4 regions of the Bradyrhizobium arachidis genome follow, and region 1 is predicted to be linked to each of the others. Evidence: riboswitches for the same ligand, from Rfam matches in the RefSeq annotation. Region 1 holds a riboswitch; each other region holds the start of a gene.
What was found. A riboswitch is a leader RNA that binds a small molecule or an ion and turns the genes downstream of it on or off. The one in region 1 is predicted to bind cobalamin.

Region 1 (5,648 bases):
TCGCAGCGATGATGTCGTTGAACTCCGAGTAGCACATATGTGTATGAATTTGCGTTTCATCGGCGACGCCCGATGAGCAGATGCTGAAGCAATCCACGGCCCAGTCGAGATAGGCCGTCCACTCCGATCGACGCAACGGCATTCCTTCGCGCAGTGCGGCTTCGTCGATCTGGATCATTGTCGCACCAGCATTCTCGAGATCGCGGACTTCGTCTCGGATCGCGAGCGCAATCTGGCGACAGACCTCGCTATTGGGAATATCATCGCGGACAAAGGACCAGTTCAAAATCGTCACCGGTCCGGTCAACATAGCCTTCATCGGCTTCCTCGTTAGTGATTGCGCGTAGCGCCACCAGTCCACGGTGATAGGCTTCGGCCGCACCACATCGCCAAACAGGATCGGCGGCCTGACGCAGCGCGAGCCGTACGACTGCACCCATCCGCTCCTGGTAAATGCGAAGCCGGCGAGGTGCTCGCCGAAGTACTGCACCATGTCATTGCGCTCGAACTCGCCGTGCACGAGGACGTCGAGACCGATGTCCTCCTGCCAACGTACGGCGCGCGCAGTCTCCTCCTTGAGGAACCTGTCGTATTGCTCGTCACTTATCGCGCCTCGCGCATGCGCCGCACGGGCATTCCGGACCTCTGTGGTCTGCGGAAACGATCCGATGGTCGTGGTAGGAAAAGCCGGTAGTCCGAAACGATTGCTTTGGATCTCGGCACGACGGGCAAATGGGCTCCCGCGTCGACGCATGGTCTGATCGATCGCTTTCATCCGGACAGCGACATTGGCATCACGGATTTTCGGCGAAGTCCGGCGAACAGTCGCGGCACATTCCGACTCGGCAAGAGCTGGCGCAACATTCTGGTCGCCTGCGAGTGCCCGCGCCAGGATCGCAAGCTCCCGCATCTTCTGGACCGCGAAAGCAAGCCAGCTCTTGACGTCGGAAGCGAGCCCGGTTTCAAGTTCAACATCGACCGGTACATGAAGCAGCGAGCAGGATGGGGCAATCTGTACACGGTCCTTGCCGAGCTTCGCAATCGCGGGTTCGAGCCGCTGGCGCAGCGATGACAAATTCGACCGCCATACATTCCGGCCGTCGACGACACCGAGCGACATGACGAGATCACCTCGGCCGCCAGCGATGATCTGGTCCAACAACTGTGGCGCTCGAACTAGGTCGAGGTGTAGTCCGGCAACTGGCAGGCTCAACGCGGTGTTCAGATTGTCCCCGAGGTCGCCGAAATAGCTGGCAACTAAGATCTTGATGGCCGGCACCTCCTTGGCGAGCCGATCATAGGCATGTCGCAAAGATTGCCGCGCCCTCTCATCCAGATCAAGAACCAGGCAGGGCTCGTCGAACTGAACCCAATTTGCCCCACGTTTGGCCAATTCCTGCAGAACCTCGATATAGATCGGTATCAGTTCATCCAGCAGTGAGAGTGGCTGGAACGCAGGATCGAGACTCTTGCCGAGCTTTAGGAATGTGACCGGCCCGATCAGGACAGGACGGGTCTGAAAGCCAAGGGCCTTGGCTTCCTCATACTCCTCGATCGGCTTGCGAGAGCATAGCCTGAAAGTCTGCCCTCTGCGAAACTCGGGGACCATGTAGTGGTAGTTGGTATCGAACCACTTGGTCATCTCCTGAGCGGGTGCGCCAAATCCGCGCGGTCCGCGACCGCAACTCGCATCCTGATCGCCGCATTGTGATCCCCGGGCCATGGCGAAGTACGTCTTCAGCGAAACGGATTCGGCGTTCGAAGCGTAGATCTCTGGGATGGCGCCAACCATGACACTTGTGTCGAGCACCTGATCATACAGCGAGAAATCGTTCGATGGAATGACGGTGACGCCGATAGATTTCTGACGAGCCCAGTTTGCGGCACGCAGGCCAGCTGCGTCCTCGAGCAACTGCAGTTCGCTGCGTTTTCCCGCCCAATAGCTTTCAAGAGCGAGTTTGAGCTCGCGCCTTGGACCGATGCGTGGCGTTCCAAGCGTGGCAACCGGAAGGGAGAGAAGAGACATAGCGTTAACCCCATATTGGGGGCAAAGGCCGTGGCGGACGCAGGCAGGGGAAGTCGCGCGGTGCGACGGCTGCTTGGCGCACCACCGGGACACCCCGCCCGTGGACGAATAATTGTCGGGGCAGGTCTCCTGGCTCGCAGGTCATCGCTTCTGTCCGGCCTTCCCGAAGCCGCGCAGGCTTCAGTGACATCGTTGGACAGCGGCTTGCCGCTCACAGTTGCGGGGGCAGCGCCGGCATTGTCACCGGCTTCCCTCTTAGCTCCGGATCAAGTGGGACCGGAGAACCTCGACGACTTGGATTATCGGCAAGACAAGTCTTCCGTCAACCTCTCAGATTATGTCGCAAGCTGGTGCTGCGACATCCGCTACGCGAATGACCGCGCATCCTTATCGCTGAGTCGATGTAGATGCGCTCTGCAGTCAGCGATATTGTGATGACCATCGCAGCTGCCCTCTGGCCGCACGCCAGTTCGGTGGAAGGGATAAAGCGGCTTCCGCGGTCGGGACTGCTGCCTAGAGCAGAACGCATTTGATGCGTGTCCCAGGCTTCCCAGCAGGTTCTTCGAGCGCGTCCGCCATCCAGCTGCCCTCTCGACCAGCTGGATCCGTGCTGCATAGGCCTAAGACACGTGGCAAAGTCAGCAACATACCTGACCGGCACGTTGATTTGCAGTGCCAGCCAGACTCCAAATGCTCGGCGCGAGTGCCGGTTGTCGCGAAAGAAGCGTCAAACGCGCTCTGGCCTCTCGGCCGCGAGTACCCAGAGGCATGCCAGAGGTCGAAAGCTGACACTCCGGTAACGATAGCGAGCCAAACAGTTCTGTGGCGGCAAACGTGCTCCCAATTCTCATCAGGAACTTGGTCGAGGCGTTCAGCTGCGCCCACCGAACATTCGGCGCGTGGCATAAGCCGCGCTGAACGGAAACATCGAGACGCCCGCACGTCGGAAAGCCGACAAAGAGGACATAGAAGCGGTGCGAATTGCCGTCTATTAACCTGGCACGAGGAATGCAAGTCTTCGGCATGCCCAGTCTCCTCCTGCTGGGCATGTCTAGCACAGCAACTTGAGGCTGTCGCCGGCAACGAAGTTAGCGGCGCGTGATAGAGCGCCTGCTCGCACGGGACACCATCGGTCCCCCGTCGCGTCGCCGCTAACTTCTTGCGCTCGCGCATAACAGGCTGAAGTTGCCCGCTCTGCAATGACGTGTGGATGAAACCAGATAGGCCAACAGTCATGAGAAAAGTGTCTGGAAGACGCGCGTTATTGTTTTGTCTCGGTCGATCCCTGATCTGTCTGGCCGGGCTGGCTGCGACTGGCGACCGTGCTCGCGCTATCGAGAGCCCCCATATCGAAAGATTCAAGTCAACGTGGCGAGCGCAAGACGGTGAGACAATAGAACAAATTATCTCCAACGTCTCGAAAGTTGCACGGTTCGTCCCTCGAATGTGGGGCGTCGCCGAACTTGACGGAAACGACTATGTTTTCGTTTCGTGGACCAGGCACGCGGATGATGTATTAGACGAACAGTACGTTATCACCTGGAGGATCGCGCTCGACGGCACGTTTCAACTTGCGTCGACCTATGCAAAGCCGATCGAATTGGGCTGGCACGCCCTGGCGCTCGGGTTGATCGCCAGTGAAGTCAAGGATGGCGAAAGGGACGCAAATCTTCGCTTTCTGCATGATCCGAGCAACTTCAACTTCGTGACGACCACGCAGGGCCGGCTCGGCGATCTCCTGCGGCAGGGCCGCTGCACTATCGTTGAGCCTGTTGGAGTGGACTACTTGCCGAAGCAGAAGGACAAGCCGACCGAAAAAGGTGATCTGTGGCGCGTTTTGCTTTTAGTGAACTGTAATATCCCAGGGCCCCGTTTTTACACCCATAACGGGGTCATCACTTTCGAGAAGAGCGAAGGGCAAGATTGGGAGCCGCAATCCTCCTTTGCCAAGCGTATCGCGGCCTTTCCTCCTGGCTCCTGGTTCGCTCGGATGGAGCCCAAGGAACGGGAAGAGTAAGAAGGAGCGAAAGCCCTCGGTTTAATGGTCGCGCGGAGCAAGATCGCGCCGCAGCTCCTTTACCGCCGACCGCCTCAGAGTAACTGCAAGACATATCAGCGCTAAAGTGTCGGTGCTTACGCCTTAGCAACCGTCGCGAGCCTTTCCCCGCAGCCTTTAGTTCATCAGGCAAAAATCGGGCAGCACGATTACTCGAGCCTCTCCGCGACAGTCGAGCTCAGCGGCGCGTATCAGTTGGCGAGATTTTGCTCCCAGCGCACCCGACGCAGTGAGAGAACACCGATCTGCGAGGAACCAGCACTCCATGCCACTCTTCAAGCGACCGGGCCTGGAGATGCCTCGGGCCCAAGTCCGATCCGGCGTGCACGCCGCGCATCGCGCCACCAACTGGTGAGCATGCCAACGCCGAGCCGGCACGGTCGAGTGCTGCGACGAAACCCATTAAGAGGGTAATGGGGCAGTGTCGGCATACCCTCGAACACCGGCCCTTTTCCGAGTGCCACCGGCGACGAGTCCCGGAGCCGCGCGCGAGGCATCGAGGAACGACTGACTCGGCGCTAAATTTCCTCGCGCGCATTCGTCTGCGCGTCATAGATCCGGATTTGAAGCATGGGAAAACGCTTCTTTAGTTCTGCTCCGCCTGCCCTGGCGCCGTCTTTGGTTGCGAATTCAGCTCTGAGTCGGCCATCCACTTCAAGTGCGTAAGAAGAGACCGGCAATTCCCGTGGAGCTGCAGCCATTTGATTCCCATTGTGTAGTGAGGTCGTTGAGAACGATTGTAGCTTGAGTCGGCTAAACCGCACCAGAGCGGCCTGCCCGAGTGCCGCGATGGGGCAGCCATGATGCGGATTGACGCCTCGTGCCGAATGGCAACAGGATCGTGCTCGCGATCGTCCGAACACGCGGGCGGCATACCCCTCGTGCGGTGCGTATACGACGAAGCCACGCAGTTTGCCGTTCCACATCTTCTGGCGCAAACGCACGCCCTCGTGCCGGGCTTGCTGGGTCAATCTTCACCTGTGATCGCGGTGAAGCGCACTACAACAGAGCGGCCGCCAGTCGCGCCGCCCATGACATCGGGTTCTTCTACGAACGGGCGGCGGCACCACGAAGATTATGGCGCACCGCAGAGGTGCGAAAGGCCACAATGCGATTGGCATCCACGCGTGGCTCTCCAAAAGATGGCTTGGGGATTGGCGGTTTGAGCAAACGATATCGATTCATTTACGCTGCGAGCTGAACTCCGCGGCGCCCTTGTCCAGATCTCAGAGGAAGCGAGATCAGATTTCTTTCGAACATCAATCTTGTCCTGACAAGACCTTACAGCGAAATGTCATCGCCCCTCCCTGAAACCGTCGGCAGCCTTCTGTCTGCCGATGCGGGTTGCCACAAAGCAAAGCCAGGTTGCTCCTCCCCGGCTGACTTCCACTCGACGTCAAGAATTCACACGCGACTTCATCTTCAAGTGCGTGAGACAACAGCGTTCGAAGCTTGGCTTTCTCCCGGATACCAAGTTTGCCGCCGAGCGATGGAGATCTCCTCCTCAGGTCGAGAGGGTGCAGGACCCGCCCCGTGAGAGAGACCGACGAGGCTAAGGATACCGCG
Region 2 (5,648 bases), 1.5 Mb from region 1:
CCAAGCGGCCGGTGCGCGCGCTCGCGCTCTCGGCGCTGGCGTCGCGTCCGGGCGAGCGGCTGTGGGACATCGGCGCCGGCTCGGGCTCGATCTCGGTGGAGTGGGCGCTGTGCGGCGGGACGGCGATTGCGATCGAGGCGCGCGAGGATCGCGCCGCGAACATTCGCACCAATGCGGCGGCGTTCGGATTGGCGCATCGGATCACCGTCGTCACGGGAAGGGCACCTGAAGCTCTTGCTGGCCAAGACCCGCCGGATGCCGTCTTCATCGGCGGCGGTCTCGATCCCGCGATGTTCGATGCCGTCTGGTCCCGTCTCTTGCCAGGCGCGCGGCTCGTCGCACATTCGGTCACGCTGGAGACGGAAGCGCTGCTCGGCGAGCTGCATCAGCGCCATGGCGGCGAGCTGATGCGGGTCGAGATAGCGCATGCCGCTCCGCTCGGCCGCTATCGCTCGTGGGAGGCAGCCCGGGCGGTTGTGCAGTGGAGTGCGGTGCGATGAAAGTCGCCGGACTCGGATTCAAAAAGGATGTCACGCTGGCTTCGCTGCGCGAGGCGTTGCTGGCCGCTGGCGGCACTGAAGGTCTTGCGGCGGTCGCGACCGTCAGCGACAAGGCCGATGCGGAGGCGCTAAAGCAGCTCGCGCGCGAATGCGGCGTGCCGATCAAGGCCGTTCCGTCGGATGTGCTCGCGAATGTCGACACGCCGACGCAGTCAAAACTCGTCGCGGAAAAATTCGGAACCGGCTCGGTCGCCGAGGCGGCAGCGCTTGCGGCCGCGGGCCCTCGCGCGCGTCTGATTGCGACGCGCGTGGTCTCGCAGGATCGCACTGCGACGGCCGCGATCGCCGAAGGAGATGGCGCATGACCGTGCATTTCATCGGCGCAGGGCCCGGGGCGCCTGACTTGCTGACGTTGCGCGGCCGCGATTTGATCGCGGCCTGTCCGGTCTGCCTCTATGCCGGCTCGCTGGTGCCGGAAGGCGTTTTGGCGCATTGCCCGTCCGGTGCACGCATCGTCAACACCGCGCCACTGTCGCTCGACGAGATCATCGCGGAGATCGCCGCCGCGGATGCCGAGGGCAAGGACGTCGCACGGCTGCATTCCGGCGATCTGTCGATCTGGTCGGCGATGGGCGAGCAGCTCCGCCGCCTGCGCACACTCGGCATTCCCTACACGGTCACGCCGGGTGTGCCGTCGTTCTCGGCCGCCGCCGCCGCGCTGGAAGCCGAGCTGACGCTGCCCGGCCTTGCGCAGAGCGTGGTGCTGACGCGCACGCCGGGCCGCGCCAGCGCGATGCCCGAAGGCGAGAACCTTGCCGCATTCGCGGCGACCGGTGCTGTGCTTGCGATCCATCTGTCGATCCATCTGCTCGACAAGGTCGTCGCCGAGCTCTCGCCGCACTACGGCGGAGATTGCCCGGTCGCGATCGTCTGGCGCGCAAGCTGGCCGGATCAACGCATCGTGCGTGCGACGCTCGCAACCCTCGATGCCGCCGTCGGTGGCGAGATGGAGCGCACGGCGCTGATCCTCGTCGGCAAGACGCTCGGCGCTGCGGATTTCGACGAGAGCCGTCTTTACGCCGTCGATTACGATCGCCGCTATCGTCCCGTCGGCGCCGAGCCGCGCTTTCCGGAGGCGTCGTGATGGCCGCAGGCCTCGTCATCTCTGCGCCGGCCTCCGGTGTCGGCAAGACCACGCTGACGCTGGCGCTCGCGCGCGCCTGGCGCCAGCGCGGATTGAACGTGCAGTGCTTCAAGAGCGGGCCCGACTACATCGATCCCGCCTTTCATGCCGCCGCGACGGGTCGCGCCTCGGTCAATGTCGACAGCTGGGCGATGGACCGCGCGGCGATCGCCCATCTCGTCAGCCGCGGCGCGGACGCGGATGTCGTGCTCGCGGAGGGCTCGATGGGCCTGTTCGACGGCGTCGCCGCGCGCGGGGTCTCCGGCACTGGCGCGACTGCCGATATCGCGGAGATGCTGGGCTGGCCCGTGGTGCTGGTGATCGATCCCTCCGGGCAGGCGCAGACCGCGGCTGCGATCGCAGCCGGTCTTCGCGACTACCGCGCCGGCGTGCGCCTTGCCGGTGTCGTGCTCAATCGTGTCGCCAGCCCGCGCCACGAGGACCTCGTGCGGCGCGCGCTCAACGACGCGGACATCGCCGTATTCGGCGCGCTGCCGCGCCATGCCGAGATCTCGCTGCCGAAGCGGCATCTCGGCCTGGTGCAGGCTGAGGAGCAGGCCGAGATCGGCAAGCTGATCGACGAGGCCGCGCGCTTCGTCGCCGAGCATGTCGATCTCGATGCGGTGCTGCGAGCGGCAGCGAGCTGGTCGCCGCAAGCTGCGTCGAACGGCCTCAATGTGACGCCGCCCGGGCAGCGCATTGCACTGGCGCGCGATGCGGCGTTCTCGTTCGTCTATCCGCACATGCTGGAAGCCTGGCGCGCGGCGGGCGCGGAGATCTCGACATTTTCGCCGCTTGCCGATGAAGGTCCCGATGTCAGTGCGGACGTCTGCTGGCTGCCCGGCGGCTATCCCGAGCTCCATGCCGGCAAGATCGCCGCCAATGCACGCTTTCGCAGCGGCCTGCGCGCCTTCGCCGAGACGCGGCCGGTGCACGGCGAATGCGGGGGCTATATGGTGCTGGGCACCGCTTTGACCGACGCCGAAGGCGTCCGCCACGAGATGACGGGCCTGCTTGGCCTCGAGACGAGCTTTGCCAAGCGCCGCATGCATCTCGGCTATCGTCTCGCCGCGCTCGCAGCACCGATGCCGGGGCATCAGGCGGGCGCCCGGCTCCGCGGCCACGAATTCCACTATTCGACCATCCTTGCGCAGCCTGACACGCCTTTGGCGGTCGTGCATGATGCGACCGGCGCAGTCATTGCCGAGACCGGCTCGCGGCGGGGACAGGCGACCGGCACGTTCTTTCATCTGATCGCGGAGGACCGGTGAGCGGTTTTGTCTCCTTCGTCTCCGCCGGCCCGGGCGATCCCGAGCTCCTGACCGTGAAGGGCGCCGCGCGGCTGCGCGAGGCCGACGTCGTGCTCTATGACGACCTTGCGTCCGGCGCGATCCTGGATCTGGCCCGCCCGGGCGCCAATCTCGTTGCGGTGGGGAAGCGGGCAGGGCGGCCTTCGACCAGGCAGCACCACGTCAACCGCTTGCTGGTCGACTACGCCGCAACCGGCGCGCGCGTGGTACGGCTGAAGTCCGGCGATGCCGGGATCTTCGGCCGGCTGGAGGAGGAGCTCGAGACGCTGCGCGAAGCCGGCATCGGTTATGAGATCGTTCCCGGCGTCACCTCGGCCTGCGTCGCCGCCGCGCAAGCCGGCATTCCCCTGACCCGGCGCCATACCTCGCGCCGGGTGCAGTTCGTCACCGGGGCCGACGTCACCGGCGAGCTGCCGCAGAACCTGAACTGGGCGGCGCTGGCCGACCCCGAAGCGACGACCGTGGTCTATATGGGCCGCCGCACCTTTCCGGATCTTGCCGCAAAATTGATCGCGCACGGCCTCGCCCCTCATACCCCCGCGCTGTTCGCCGAATCCCTCGGGCGCGCCGACGAGCGGCTGGTCCGCACCACGATTGCCGAGCTTGCCGAGCAGCTTGCGCGGGGCGGGGCGGCGTCGACCGCCGCCGTCATCCTGTTCGGCGCGCTGGCGGGGGATTATCCGTCATGATGGCCCGGGCCGCCCTTCCGCCCTTGACGCCCGGCTGGCGAAAGGGGCACACAGGAGAGGCATGGTGCTCAACGCGGCGCAAAGCGCCGGAGCATAATCGGGAATGGGGATGGGCGGACCCAGTTGCGGCGCGCAAAACCCCAGCCGCCCCCGCGACTGTAAGCGGTGAGGGGCTCCGATCAGCCACTGGGCCGCAAGGTCCGGGAAGGCCGGAGAACCCCAGTGAACCGCGAGCCAGGAGACCGGCCGTGCATGTTTTGAGGCCAAGGCCGTCGGGTGTGACGGCAGGAAGGAACTGAACCATGCATATCGAACCCGGCGTCGTGACGGGCGCCAAGCTTATATTGAGTTACGCAACCGGCATCGCCGCAGGCGGCGTTGCCTTGAAGCTCGCGGTCGAGACCGTGCGCGAGCAGGGCATCGGCTCGCTCGCCGTGCGCACCCTCGCGACCACCGCGCTCGTCTTCACCTTCTTCGAGATCCTGCCGCACTTCCCGGTCGGCGTCTCCGAGGTGCACTTCATCCTTGGCTCGACCTTGTTCCTGCTGTTCGGTGCGGCGCCGGCGGCTCTTGGCCTTGCGTTCGGCCTCTTGCTCCAGGGCGTGTTCTTCGAGCCCGCCGACCTGCCGCAATACGGCATGAACGTCACCACGCTGCTGGTGCCGCTGTTCGGGATCCAGGCGATCGCCGCACGGATCATCTCGCGCAACACCGCCTATGTCGACCTCAGGTATCGCCAGGCGCTGGCGCTCTCGACGACCTACCAGGCCGGCGTGATCGCCTGGGTGGCGTTCTGGGCGCTCTATGGCTCCGGCTTTGCGATGAGCAACCTCGCCAACATCGCGACCTTCGCGGCCTCCTATGCGCTCGTCATCGTGATCGAGCCGCTCGCCGATCTCGCCGTGCTGGCGCTGGCGAAGTCGCTGCGCGGTGTCACCGCGCCCGGCCTCGTCACTCCGCGCCTGCACAACGCGGCCTAAGAGATCAAGGGGCGGCCGTCATGGCCGCCCCTCGCGCTCGCGATGCTCACGCTCTCCCTGATAGGCATCGGTTGCGGCGATCCCGATCAGCTCACGCGCGCTGCGATCACTGCCATCAACGCCGCCGATCTCATCCTGATCCCGCGCAAGGGCACCGCAAAGTCCGATCTCGCCGATCTCAGGCGCACGATCTGCGCCGATGTGCTCACGAGCGACAGGACGCGCATTGCCGAGTTCGATCTTCCCGTGCGCGATGCGGATGAAGCCGATTACCGCAAGGGCGTGGACGATTGGCATGATGCGGTCGCCGCGACGTGGTCGCAGACGATCGCAGATCATCTTGGCGGTGAGGGCAAGATTGCGCTGCTGATCTGGGGCGATCCCTCGCTCTACGATTCCTCGCTGCGCATCGCGCGCCGGCTCAAGCCCTTGCCCAAGATCGAGGTCGTACCGGGCATCACCTCGATCCAGGCGCTGTGCGCGGCGCATGCATTGCCGCTCAACGAGATCGGCGAGCCTTTCCTTGTGACCACGGGACGCCGCCTGCGCGAAGGCGGCTGGCCACAAGGCGTCGATACCGTGGTGGTGATGCTCGACGGCGGCACCGCGTTCCAGTCGCTCGATCCGGCGGGGCTTCACATCTATTGGGGCGCCTATCTCGGCATGCAAGATCAGATCATCCACTCAGGCGCGCTGGCCGAGGTTGGTCCGCGCATCGTCGCCGCGCGGCAGGAAGCGCGCGAGCGGCATGGCTGGATCATGGACAGCTACATTCTCAAGCGCGGGCGTTAAGCGAGGCAGCATGTTACCCGAATGGGTCTACCAAAAGTGCCCCGAGATCTCCGCGGCCCATCGCGAAGCGGCGATTGCGCGTCAGGCGCAACTGACGAAACCGACCGGCGCGCTCGGTCGGCTCGAGCAGCTCGCGATCGAGCTTGCGGGCCTGCAAGCGACTGAGCAGCCGCGCGCCGCCCGCGTGCCCGTCA
Region 3 (5,648 bases), 1.3 Mb from region 1:
CTGTCTGCCGCTGTACCACTCATGAACAATCCTAGCGCATCTGGCTCATGATCACGCGGTCGAACAGGCGGTCGCCGAACCATTCGCGAATCTTGATCATGGGCAAGGCATATTTACCCGCAACGTAGCGGGTGCGCGGCTTCTGCTCCCTCACGGCCCTCGACACGACGCCGGCAATGACGCTCGGATTGGTGCCGCGTCCCTGTCCATAAGCCGCACGGGTCGATTTCGCGACGGCCTGCGTCAGCTTGGCGTAAGGACCTCCACCCGATCGTTTGAGCAGGCCATTGGCAACCACATCGCCAAACCCCGTCTCGATCAGGCCGGGCTCGACGACGACGACCTTGATGCCGAACGGAGCCAGTTCAAGTCGCAAGCAATCGGACCAGCCTTCCAGCGCATGCTTGGTCGCATGGTACCAGGCACCCAGGAGGGTGTAGATCTTGCCGCCCATCGAGGTGATGTTGACGATCGTGCCTGCGCGCTTTTCGCGCATCTTCGGCAAGAGAAGCTGCGTCAGGCGAGCGGCGCCGAACAGGTTCACCTCGAACTGGTAACGCGCTTCGTCGATGCCGACGTCCTCGACGGGACCGTAGAGGCCGAAGCCGGCGTTGTTGACGAGCACATCGACGCCATCCACCTCGCGCAGGATGGCATCGACCGTCGCCTGGATGTCGGACTCGCTCGAAATGTCCATTCTCAGGGACCTCGCCCCGAGCTTGACGAGATCATCCATCTTGTCGACGTGCCGCGCGGCGACGAAGACCTGGAATCCGTCCTTGATAAGACGCCTTGCGATTTCCTTGCCCATGCCGGAGGACGCTCCGGTGACGAGCGCCGTTCTCTTCGACTTGTCGAACATTTCAACCTCTCTTCGTTCCTGCCCTTATCCTGCGGCCTCCGTGGCAGGAATTGACTGACCAAGCACGCCAACAGACTTGCACAACACGCCAATCCTGACGACCGATTTGAGCCGCCGTATTCCCAAGAAAAAGCGCGGTACCCGCGACCGCGCTTTGGCAAGACAGTTCGGGGCTGGCGGAAATCCGTTCACCCGCGAGCGCGGTGGAATGTGCGGGTTTGTCCCATCGCCGGCAGCCCGAGATAGCCTCGGAGGTGCATCTTGCCGTCCTTGACGGTGGCCTTGCAGTTGTAGGTGCGGCCGGACGAGGCGTCATAGATCGTGCCGCCGCCCCACTCGCCATCCTCCCAGCGCAAGCCGGCGATGAAGACAATGTTCTTCAGCGACCGCGCACGCAGCGCGGGATCGGGGTTCTTGGCGTCCTTCTTGAAGGTCACGTTGTCCGCCTCCACGATCTCGTTGCCGTAGAGCATGCGCGCCTGGAATTCCGTTCCGCTCCTGAACATGTCGAGCTTCACCGTGCCGTCGTCCGCCTCCCATGTCCCGACGATCGCATCGGGGACTGGCACCTCGCCGTGCGCCATCGAAATCTGTCCGATGTTCACGGCTGCCATCAGCAGGAAGATGGCGGATCGACGGGAGTGAAGCGACGTTTGCATGGTGCGTTCCTTGGTTTGCGGTTGGGCGAGCGATCGAGGCGCTCGCAGGTCTCGCAAATGTCTCTAGATTTCGGGAACAGCGTTTGCAGCGGCAGAAGGCGCCAGCGGAATTGCGCGGTGCGCCAATCGATGCCGGCGCGGATTTGGATGGTCGGGCAAAACAGCCACACATGGCCATTATCGAAGGTCGGGCCAATCGACGGGTCCCCTTCGGATATTGACGGCTTCATCGCCAGCTGCCAGTTTCATGATCGGTAGTGTCCGCAAGGACTATTCAAGGGAATGCGGTGCGTCCGTCTCGACGGACAATTCCGCGGCTGCCCCCGCAACTGTAGGCGGATAGCCGACGACCAAACGAACCACTGGAGCCCCGTTCGGGCCTCTGGGAAGGCGGTCGAAGGCGATGACCCGCGAGCCAGGAAACCTGCTGCCAGCCATGAGTCACGCGCGAACGCATTGGGCGGGGTGCCCCGATGTCGGACAAGTAGCCGCTGCATCTGCCGCCTGGGGCGAAGGTAGATGACTAAGGCAACCGCGGTGACAGTTTATTTGCGTCGCCGCAGAGCGTTGTCGTGCAAACTCTTCATTCTCGTGCCGGCGTTGCGCCAGGCTATTCACGTGTTTTCCTGATCTCCCTGCTCTCTTCCGTGTCGCTGTCGGCGGCTGCGATCGCGCAGAGCGTGGACCGTGACAAGCCGCCCGTGGAGATCGGTCCAGTGACTGTCTCCCCGTCCACACCGAGGACGGCGCCTGCAATCAGCCCGGGCAACCAAAAGCCTCGGACCGCCCGCCGGGCCACGGGGCGAAGACCGACAGCACCGATCGCTGCAAGGCCCACCAACCCGCCCGCCGGCGACACGACACCGTTGAACACCGCCGCCGTCGCCGGGGTCTCCTCTCGCCTCGGCATTTCGGCCCGGGAGACGCCGGCGACCGTCGAGGTCATCAGCCAGCAGACCATGCAGGACCTGGGCATCCGGACCACCACCGACGTCGCAAAGGCGGCAGTCGGCGTGACTGGCGGCGATGCGCCCGGGGCACCCGCGATCTTCTCGATGCGCGGCTTTTCCGGCGATCAGCTCAACACCCTCTACAACGGCATTCCGATCGGGCCGTCGACCATGACCGGCCGTCCCATGGATGTCGCGGGCCTGCAACAGGTCGAGATCATCAAGGGACCGGACTCGCTGGTGGCAGGTCTTGGCGCAACCGGCGGCGCCGTCAACTACGTGACCAAAGCGCCGCATACCGGTCCGATCGTCAACGAAGCCTTCACCTCCTACGATTCCTTCAACGGCTATCGCGCCGGTTATGGTTCGGGCGGCTCTACGCTGATCGATGGCCTCGACTACCGCTTCGACATCAGCCATTTCAACGACAAGAGCTTCATCGAGGACAGCTACTCCAGGCTCAGCAATGTCTCGGGCCAGCTGAACTATCGCGTCAACGATAGCCTGAAGGTCTGGGGCGCAGCCGAATACAGGCAGGACAAGGACCGCTTCTACTGGGGCACGCCGATCGTACCGGCGAACGGGCCGGGCATCGTGCCGACGAATGGCATCGTCTCGGGGGTCTGGAGCAACTATTACCTCGGCGGCGGCACGCCAGTCCCGCCGACGATCGACGCGCGTACGCTGACCACGAGTTACAACGTGCTCGACAATCACAGCGGCGCCAGTGAGCTCTGGCTGCGCAGCGGCTTCCAATGGGACATCACCAACAGCATCTCGCTGCGCAGCCAAGTCTACGGCTATGACGCGCACCGGCACTGGTTCAACAACGAGATCTCGTCGTTCGACCAGACTGTCGGCAACTTCGCCGGCGCGCAGAGCATCTATCGCGAGCGCCTGGCGCTGGATCACGCGCAGCGGCTCTACGGCAACATCACCGACCTCACCGTCAATTCCAGCATTGGCGGAATGGACAACCGCTTCGTCGCGACCGTGGCGGCGAGCAACAACCAGTTCAACGTCTCGCAGGACACGCTGTTCTTCAACGACTACGTCGACCTGCTCAATCCCGACCGCGGGCTCTACGGCCCTCGCAGCGACGAGAAGATCTACACCCGCGTCAACACCGCCTCGTTGTCGTTCGAGGACCGGCTCAAGCTGACCTCGACCTTCGCGTTGATCGGCGGCATCCGGTTCGAGGACATCAAGCTGGACCGGACCCGCTTCTTCCCCGACGGCACGCTGGAGTCCGCGAAGGGGTATCCCTTCTCGACGACGTTCAATCCCGTCACCGGCCGCGTCGGCTACACCTGGGACATCACCCCGGGCGTGATGCTGTACAGCCAATACGCGACCGCGGCAGACCCGACGGTGGCCAACATCTTCATCCTCGCACCGTCCGTGCCGCTCCTGCTGACGACGTCGCGCACCTACGAGACCGGCGTCAAGGTGCTATCGGCCGACAAGCGGGCCGAGGCCACGTTCTCGGCCTTCGACATCCAGCGCAAGAACGTCTACGTCCCGGAGAGCGGCATCGTCTTCAACATCGCCGGCAAGATCGAATCCAAGGGCATCGAGATTGCGGCGGCGATCAACCCGATCGCCGGCCTGAAACTGTGGGGCAACGTCGCCTTCGTGCAGTCGCGCTTCATCGATTTCAATTATGTCGATGGCAATGGCGTATTCCAGTCCTATTCAGGCAAGACGCCGCCCAACGTGCCGAACTTCATCGCCAATGCCGGCGCCTCGTACCGGTTCGACACGACGCTGCCGGTCGAGATCGGGGGCCTGATGCGTCACGTCGGCGACCGCTTCAACTTCCAGGACAATCTGCTCGTCATGAATGCCTACACCACGTTCGATGCGTTCGCGTTCGTCGACATCCCGAAAACATACTTCCCGGGGGTGGACCGGACGCGGATTTCATTCCGGGTCAGGAATTTGACGAACAAGCTCTACGCGGCCTGGGGCGACCCGGGTTACACCGACCAGATCGTCCTCGGCGCGCCGCGCAGCTATGAGGTGGCGGCTTCGTTTCGATGGTGAGGAAGCTGAGGCAACATCGTGGATGAGAACCATCAGGATCTCATTGCCACCGCAGCGCCAACCCATTCCTAATGAATAATCTGGCCGAGGAACGCCCTCGCCCGCTCCGTCTCCGGCGCACGGAAGAAGGTTTCCGGATCGGCCTCCTCGACGATGGAGCCGCGATCCATGAACACCACGCGGTCGGCGACCTCGCGGGCAAAGCCCATCTCGTGGGTGACGCAGACCATGGTCATGCCGTCGCGCGCGAGCTCCACCATGGTCTCCAGCACCTCCTTGACCATCTCCGGGTCGAGCGCGGAGGTCGGCTCGTCGAACAGCATGATCTTCGGCTGCATGCACAGCGCACGCGCGATGGCGACGCGCTGCTGCTGGCCGCCGGACAGCTGCCCCGGATATTTGTGCGCCTGGTCGTGGATGCGCACCTTGCGCAGGAAGCCGAGCGCACGCTCCTGCGCTTCCGCGCGGGACAGGCCGCGCACCTTGATCGGCGCCAGCATGCAGTTCTCGACCACCGAAAGATGCGGAAACAGGTTGAAGCTCTGGAACACCATGCCCACTTCGCGGCGGACGCTGTTGACGTCGCTCATCCGGTCGGTCAGCTCGACGCCGTCGACGACGATGCGGCCGCCGTCATGCTTCTCGATATGATTGATGCAGCGGATCAGCGTCGACTTGCCCGAGCCCGAAGGACCGCAAAGCACGATCTTCTCGCCCGCAGCGACATTCAGGTTGACGTCGCTCAGGGCCGTGAAGGCGCCGAACCGCTTCACCAGATTCTCGACGGTGACGATGGAAGCGGACCGATTGGCCTCGTTCCCGTTCATCTGCTGAAGCATTTGCTCCCTCCGAAGGTTTCGCTTGTCTATCGGCGCATTCCCGCAATCGCATAGCGCTTGCGCAAGGATGCCACGCATTGCGATGCCACAGAGCTGATCGCGAGGTAGACCACCGTGATGACCAGATACATCTCGACGAGACGGCCGTTGAGCTGCGCGAGCTTGGAGGCTGCGCCGAGCAGATCGGTGAGCGACAGCACGTAGACCAGCGAGGTGTCCTGGAACAGGATGATGGTCTGGCTCAGGATGATCGGGCTGGCGACACGCAGCACCTGCGGCAGGATCACACAGC
Region 4 (5,648 bases), 1.5 Mb from region 1:
GCCCTTGGCCTATCTCTGGCGCAGCGATTGCGATTGGCGGCCGCGCATTGCGCGACGATGCGTGGGCGGAGGCGACATCGGCGCGGCTTGGGCGTGACTGTGTTCGCCTCGACGAGATGGTGCAAGGACAAGGCTGGCGGCTCATCGGCGGTGCATCGTTGTTTCGTCTCTACGAGACGTCAGACGCGCTCGCCGCGCAGGAGAAGCTTGCGCGTCGCCAGATCTGGTCGCGCGTGTTCGCGAAAGAGCCGACATGGCTGCGGCTCGGGCTTCCCGGCGTTGAGGCCGAGTGGACCCGCCTCGCCGAGGTCCTAGCGCGCTAGCGCGAGCAGGCCCTCGACATCGAGATGTTTTTCGATGTGATCGGCGAGGGCGTCAAGCGCGCTTTCGACCCGGGCATGATAGGGCTCGTTGCCCGCGGGAATGTCGAGCTTCGCCAAAAACGCCTTGCGGAAATCATCCGACGTGAACAGGCCGTGCAGATAGCTGCCCTGCACGCGGCCATCCCTGGAGATCGCGCCTTCCGGCTCGCCGTTCAGCTTCGCGAAGGGGCGGACGCGATCCGGCCCATCGGTGCGGCCGATGTGAATTTCGTAGGCTTCGATCGGCTGATCCGTCGCAGCGTGCACCGCTGCGACGCGCGTCAACGTCTTCTGCGGGCTCATCACCGTCTCAACATCGAGAAGCCCGAGCCCCGGCGTATCACCTGCCGGGCCTTCAATGCCATCGGGGTCGGCAACGCTGCGTCCGAGCATCTGATAGCCGCCGCATAGGCCGAGCACGTGGCCGCCACGGCGGTGATGCGCGAGCAGATCGATGTCCCAGCCCTGCGCGCGCAGGAACGCGAGATCGCCACGGGTGGACTTTGAGCCGGGGATGATGACCAGTCTGACGTCGCCGGGGATCGCTTCGCCGGGGCGCACCATCAGGAGATCGACGCCTGGCTCGAGCTTGAGTGGATCGAGATCGTCGAAATTGGCGATGCGCGACAGCGCGAGGCACGCGATCTTGCATTGGCCGGGCTTGCGCGCATCACTGAGGCCCAGCGCGTCCTCGGCCGGCAGTTCGCCCGCGCGGGCGAACCAGGGCAGCACGCCGAGGCCGCGCCACGCGGTCCTCTCTTCGATCAGCCTGTAGCCGTCGTCAAACAGCGTGGGATCGCCGCGGAACTTGTTGATGACAAAGCCCTGGATCATCGCGGCATCGTCGGGGTCGATCACCGTCCTGATGCCGACGAGCTGGGCGATGACGCCGCCGCGATCGATGTCGCCAACGAGCACGACCGGCACGTCGGCCTTGCGCGCAAAGCCCATATTGGCGATGTCGGCCTTGCGCAGATTCACCTCGGCCGGACTGCCCGCGCCTTCGACCAGCACCAGATCAGCGCGCGCCTTCAACCGCTCAAAGCTCTCCAGCACCGCGCCCATCAGCGAGGGCTTCATCGCGGCGTATTCGCGCGCCCGCGCGGTGGCGATGCGTTTTCCATGCACGACGATTTGCGCGCCGACATCGGTCTCGGGCTTCAGCAGCACCGGGTTCATGTCGGTGTGCGGCTCGACGCCCGCCGCGAGCGCTTGAAGCGCCTGCGCACGCCCGATCTCGCCGCCATCGACGGTGACGGCCGCATTGTTCGACATGTTCTGCGGCTTGAAGGGAAGTACGCGCAAGGCCCGCCGTGTGAAGGCGCGCGCGAGGCCGGCCACGATGAGCGACTTGCCCACGTCCGAGCCGGCCCCCTGGATCATCAGTGCGCGTGCCATCGCGCTCAGAACTCGACGCCGGCTTGCGCCTTGATGCCGGAGCGGAAGGGATGCTTGACCAGCGTCATCTCGGTGACGAGATCGGCGATCTCGATCAGCTCGTCCTTCGCGTTGCGCCCGGTGAGCACGACATGCGTCATCGGCGGCTTCGAGGTCGTCAGGAAGTCGACGACCTCGGCGATGTCGAGATAGTCGTAGCGCAGCGCGATGTTGATCTCGTCGAGCACGACCATGCGCAGGTTCGAATCGAGGATCAGCTCCTTGGCCTTCTCCCAGCCGGCGCGGGCGGCGGCAATGTCGCGGGCGCGGTCCTGCGTTTCCCAGGTGAAGCCTTCGCCCATGGCATGGAACTGGCAGAGCTCGCCGAAATGGCCCGTGAGCAGACGCCGCTCGCCAGTATCCCAGGCACCCTTGATGAACTGCACGACAGCGCAGGGGAAGCCATGGGCGACGCAGCGGACGATCATGCCGAAGGCCGAGGACGACTTGCCCTTGCCGGCGCCGGTGTGGACGATGATCAGGCCCTTTTCGCCGCTCTTGGTTGCCATGATCTTGTCGCGGGCGGCCTTCTTCTTCGCCATTTTCTGGGCGTGGCGGGCGTCGGTTTCCGCAGTGGTTTGGGTATCCGGTTCTGGCGTCATCGGTCCCGGTCCTTCGGCTTGACAAGAGGCGGCCGGGGGCAAATGGTGGCCCGGCACTGGTTCCTGTCCTATGACAGGCGAAGAGGGAATGCGATAGGGTCCGAATCGGCAAGATTTGGGTCCAAAATGCAGCCGCCCCCGCGACCGTGACCGGAGAGATGCCCGAAGCCACTGATCCCCTAGGGGATCGGGAAGGCGGGGATCGAAGGGCCAAAACCCTGCTCCGCAAGCCGGGAGACCTGCCAGCGCGGACGAGTTTTGGACCGGCGGACGGGGTGTTCCGCGACGGGGAAACGGGCCTTCACGAGAATGGTCCGTGTGCCTCTTCGCCTCCCGCTGTTTATTCTGGAAGAGGCGATGACCGTCACACTTCACGTCTGCATCACCTGCCGCGCTGGCCAGACGCTTGGCGAAGGCGAGACCACACCCGGCAAGCGCCTGCATGGCGCGATCCTCGAGGCCGGCGTGCCCGAGGGCGTCAACGTGGTTCCCGTCGAATGCCTGTCTGCATGCAGCCAGGGCTGCTCGGTCGCGCTCAGCGCGCCCGGCCGCTGGTCCTATGTCTATGGCCGCCTGTCGGATGCGAACGCGCAGGACGTGGTCGCGGGCGCCGCGGCCTATGCGGCCGCGCCCGACGGCCTCGTGCCGTGGCGCAGCCGGCCCGAAATCTTCCGCAAGCAGTCGCTTGCCCGCATTCCCCCCATTGCCGTGTTGCCGGAGGCCGCCGAATGAACTCGCTCGCAAAAGTCCCTGTCACGGTGGTCACGGGCTTTCTCGGCTCCGGCAAGACGACGCTGATCCAGCATCTGCTCAGCAATGCCAATGGCAAGAAGCTCGCCGTGCTGGTCAACGAGTTCGGCAGCGAGGGCGTCGACGGCGAGATCCTGAAATCCTGCGCCGATGCCAACTGCCCGGAGGAGAATATCGTCGAGCTCGCCAATGGCTGCATCTGCTGCACCGTTGCCGACGATTTCATTCCGACCATGGAGCAGTTGCTGGCGCGCCCGGTGCGGCCCGATCACATCCTGATCGAGACCTCGGGCCTGGCGCTGCCAAAACCGCTGCTGAAAGCATTCGACTGGCCGGAGATCCGCTCGCGCATCACCGTCGACGGCGTGATCGCGCTCGCCGATGCCGAGGCGGTTGCCGCCGGTCGCTTCGCGCCGGACCCGGCGGCTGTCGAAGCGCAGCGCGCCGCGGACGAAAATCTCGATCACGAGACGCCGCTCTCGGAGGTGTTCGAGGACCAGATCGCCTGCGCAGATATCGTGCTGCTGACCAAGGCCGATCTCGCCGGCAGCGCCGGCATTGAAGCCGCCAAGGCCGCGATCGCCGCCGAGATGCCGCGCCGCGTGCCGATGCTGCCCGTCACCGACGGTGCGATCGACGCGCGCGTCATTCTCGGGCTCGGCGCCGCCGCCGAGAACGATCTTGCCGCGCGCCCGTCGCATCACGATGGCGAGGAGGAGCACGAGCACGATGATTTCGCCTCCGTCGTGATCGATCTTCCGGAGGTTGCGGATGTCGATACGCTGGTTGCGTCGGTGCAGAGGCTGGCGCGCGAGCAGAACGTGCTGCGTGCCAAGGGCTACATCGCGGTCGCGGGCAAGCCGATGCGCCTGCTGCTTCAGGCCGTCGGCGAGCGCGTGCGCCACCAGTTCGACAAGCCCTGGGGCGCGGGTCTCAGGCAGTCGAAGCTCGTCGTGATCGGCGAGCATGGCGATATCGATGAGGCCGCGATCAAGGCGGGATTGGGAGTCTGATGCACGTCGTCTTCCGCGAGAGCCGGGGTCTCGAGGAGACCGCGACGCCAAGAGACATCGGCCAGGACCCGGCCGATCTCGTGGTGCTCTCGTACTCGGATTCCGACCTTGCCGCATTCGCGGCGGGCTGGCGGCGCGGCCGTAGCAGCCTGCCGTCGCTGCGGCTCGCCAATCTCGCGGAGCTGCGTCATCCGCTCTCGGTCGACACCTATATCGAGCGCACGCTGTCGCAGGCGCGCGGCATCCTGGTGCGTCTGATCGGCGGAGAATCTTATTGGCCCTATGGCCTTGCGGCGCTCCAGCAGCTCGCCAAAGATCGTAACATCGTGCTGGCCGTGCTGCCGGCCGACGGCCGCGACGACACGCGGCTCGATGCTTACTCGACCCTGCCGGTCTCGACGCTGCGGCGGCTCAAGGTGCTTTGCGACACCGGTGGCCCCGTTGCCGCTCAGGCCGCGATTGCTCAGCTTGCGCTGGCTTCGGGCCTCTATGCAGGTCCGGTCGTCGGCGAGATGACCGTGCCCGAGATGGGCTTTTATGATCCCGCGCGTGGTGTCATCGCCGCGCCGCCGTCGGGTGAAGGCAGGCCGCTCGCGCTGGTGACCTTCTATCGCTCTTATCTCACTGCCGCTGACACCGGCCCGGTCGATGCCCTGATCGCTGCGCTGCGCGAGAAGGGTTTTGCGGCGTATGGCGTGTTCGTCACCTCCCTAAAGGGCCCGGGCGTTGCGGGCTGGCTGCGGGACTATCTTGCGAAGAACCCTCCGGCCGCGATCGTCAATGCGACGGCGTTTTCTGCGCTGGGCGAAGATGGCACGACGCCGTTCGATGCTGCGTCATGTCCCGTCTTCCAGGTCGCGCTCTCGTCGGCACGGCGCGAGGACTGGGCGGAATCGTTGCGCGGTCTGTCGCCCGGCGATCTCGCGATGCACGTGGTGCTGCCCGAGGTCGACGGCCGCGTGTTCGCGGGCGTCGTGAGCTTCAAGTCGGCGGCGGAGCGCGATCCCGATTTGCAATTTTCGCATCTGGCGCATCGGCCGGATGAGGAGCGCGTGACGGCCGTCGCCGCGCGCGTTGCAGCCTGGTGGCGCCTTGCGGAAAAGCCGGCTGCCGGGAAGCGCGTCGCGATCGTGCTTTCGAACTATCCGGGCCGGCCGCACCAGATCGCGCATGCGGTTGGGCTCGATGCGCTGGCTTCGGTCGAGGCATTGGTGTCTGACCTTGCAAAGGCCGGCTTCGATGTCGCGCCGGTCCATGCGCTCGGCGAGACGCTGCTGAAGCAGCATCTGACCTGGAGCGTCGCCGATTACCGCGCGTCACTCTTACACCTCCCGCAATCCCTGCGGGATGATCTCGCGCAAGCCTGGGGCGGGCTGGAGACCGATCCAAGCTGCGGCAGTGGTGCGTTCCGCTTCGCGGCCACCGCTTGCGGCCAGTCAATCATCGCCGTTCAGCCGGAGCGTGGCGACGCCATCACGCGTGAT

Region 2: another riboswitch for cobalamin. It lies ahead of WN72_RS17385 (energy-coupling factor ABC transporter permease); the one in region 1 lies ahead of metE (5-methyltetrahydropteroyltriglutamate--homocysteine S-methyltransferase).
Region 3: another riboswitch for cobalamin. It lies ahead of WN72_RS16405 (TonB-dependent receptor); the one in region 1 lies ahead of metE (5-methyltetrahydropteroyltriglutamate--homocysteine S-methyltransferase).
Region 4: another riboswitch for cobalamin. It lies ahead of WN72_RS17320 (DUF1636 family protein); the one in region 1 lies ahead of metE (5-methyltetrahydropteroyltriglutamate--homocysteine S-methyltransferase).

Annotation. Positions count from the first base shown of each region.
Region 1 is NZ_CP030050.1:2,245,750-2,251,397, reverse strand. Features, by position in the region: gene metE (5-methyltetrahydropteroyltriglutamate--homocysteine S-methyltransferase) at 1-2,026, opposite strand, end outside; cobalamin riboswitch at 2,129-2,330, opposite strand; gene WN72_RS10420 (nodulate formation efficiency C protein) at 3,261-4,043, shown strand.
Region 2 is NZ_CP030050.1:3,761,362-3,767,009, forward strand. Features, by position in the region: gene WN72_RS17360 (bifunctional cobalt-precorrin-7 (C(5))-methyltransferase/cobalt-precorrin-6B (C(15))-methyltransferase) at 1-500, shown strand, start outside; gene WN72_RS17365 (cobalamin biosynthesis protein) at 497-865, shown strand; gene cobM (precorrin-4 C(11)-methyltransferase) at 862-1,644, shown strand; gene WN72_RS17375 (cobyrinic acid a,c-diamide synthase CobB) at 1,644-2,954, shown strand; gene cobA (uroporphyrinogen-III C-methyltransferase) at 2,951-3,682, shown strand; cobalamin riboswitch at 3,728-3,947, shown strand; gene WN72_RS17385 (energy-coupling factor ABC transporter permease) at 3,985-4,662, shown strand; gene cobF (precorrin-6A synthase (deacetylating)) at 4,705-5,454, shown strand; gene cobT (nicotinate-nucleotide--dimethylbenzimidazole phosphoribosyltransferase) at 5,465-5,648, shown strand, end outside.
Region 3 is NZ_CP030050.1:3,556,739-3,562,386, reverse strand. Features, by position in the region: gene WN72_RS16420 (AraC family transcriptional regulator) at 1-23, opposite strand, end outside; gene WN72_RS16415 (oxidoreductase) at 32-862, opposite strand; gene WN72_RS16410 (DUF2147 domain-containing protein) at 1,051-1,521, opposite strand; cobalamin riboswitch at 1,760-1,967, shown strand; gene WN72_RS16405 (TonB-dependent receptor) at 2,094-4,517, shown strand; gene WN72_RS16400 (amino acid ABC transporter ATP-binding protein) at 4,586-5,356, opposite strand; gene WN72_RS16395 (amino acid ABC transporter permease) at 5,383-5,648, opposite strand, start outside.
Region 4 is NZ_CP030050.1:3,749,282-3,754,929, forward strand. Features, by position in the region: gene cobD (threonine-phosphate decarboxylase CobD) at 1-323, shown strand, start outside; gene WN72_RS17310 (cobyric acid synthase) at 312-1,760, opposite strand; gene cobO (cob(I)yrinic acid a,c-diamide adenosyltransferase) at 1,766-2,401, opposite strand; cobalamin riboswitch at 2,442-2,662, shown strand; gene WN72_RS17320 (DUF1636 family protein) at 2,759-3,133, shown strand; gene cobW (cobalamin biosynthesis protein CobW) at 3,130-4,164, shown strand; gene cobN (cobaltochelatase subunit CobN) at 4,164-5,648, shown strand, end outside.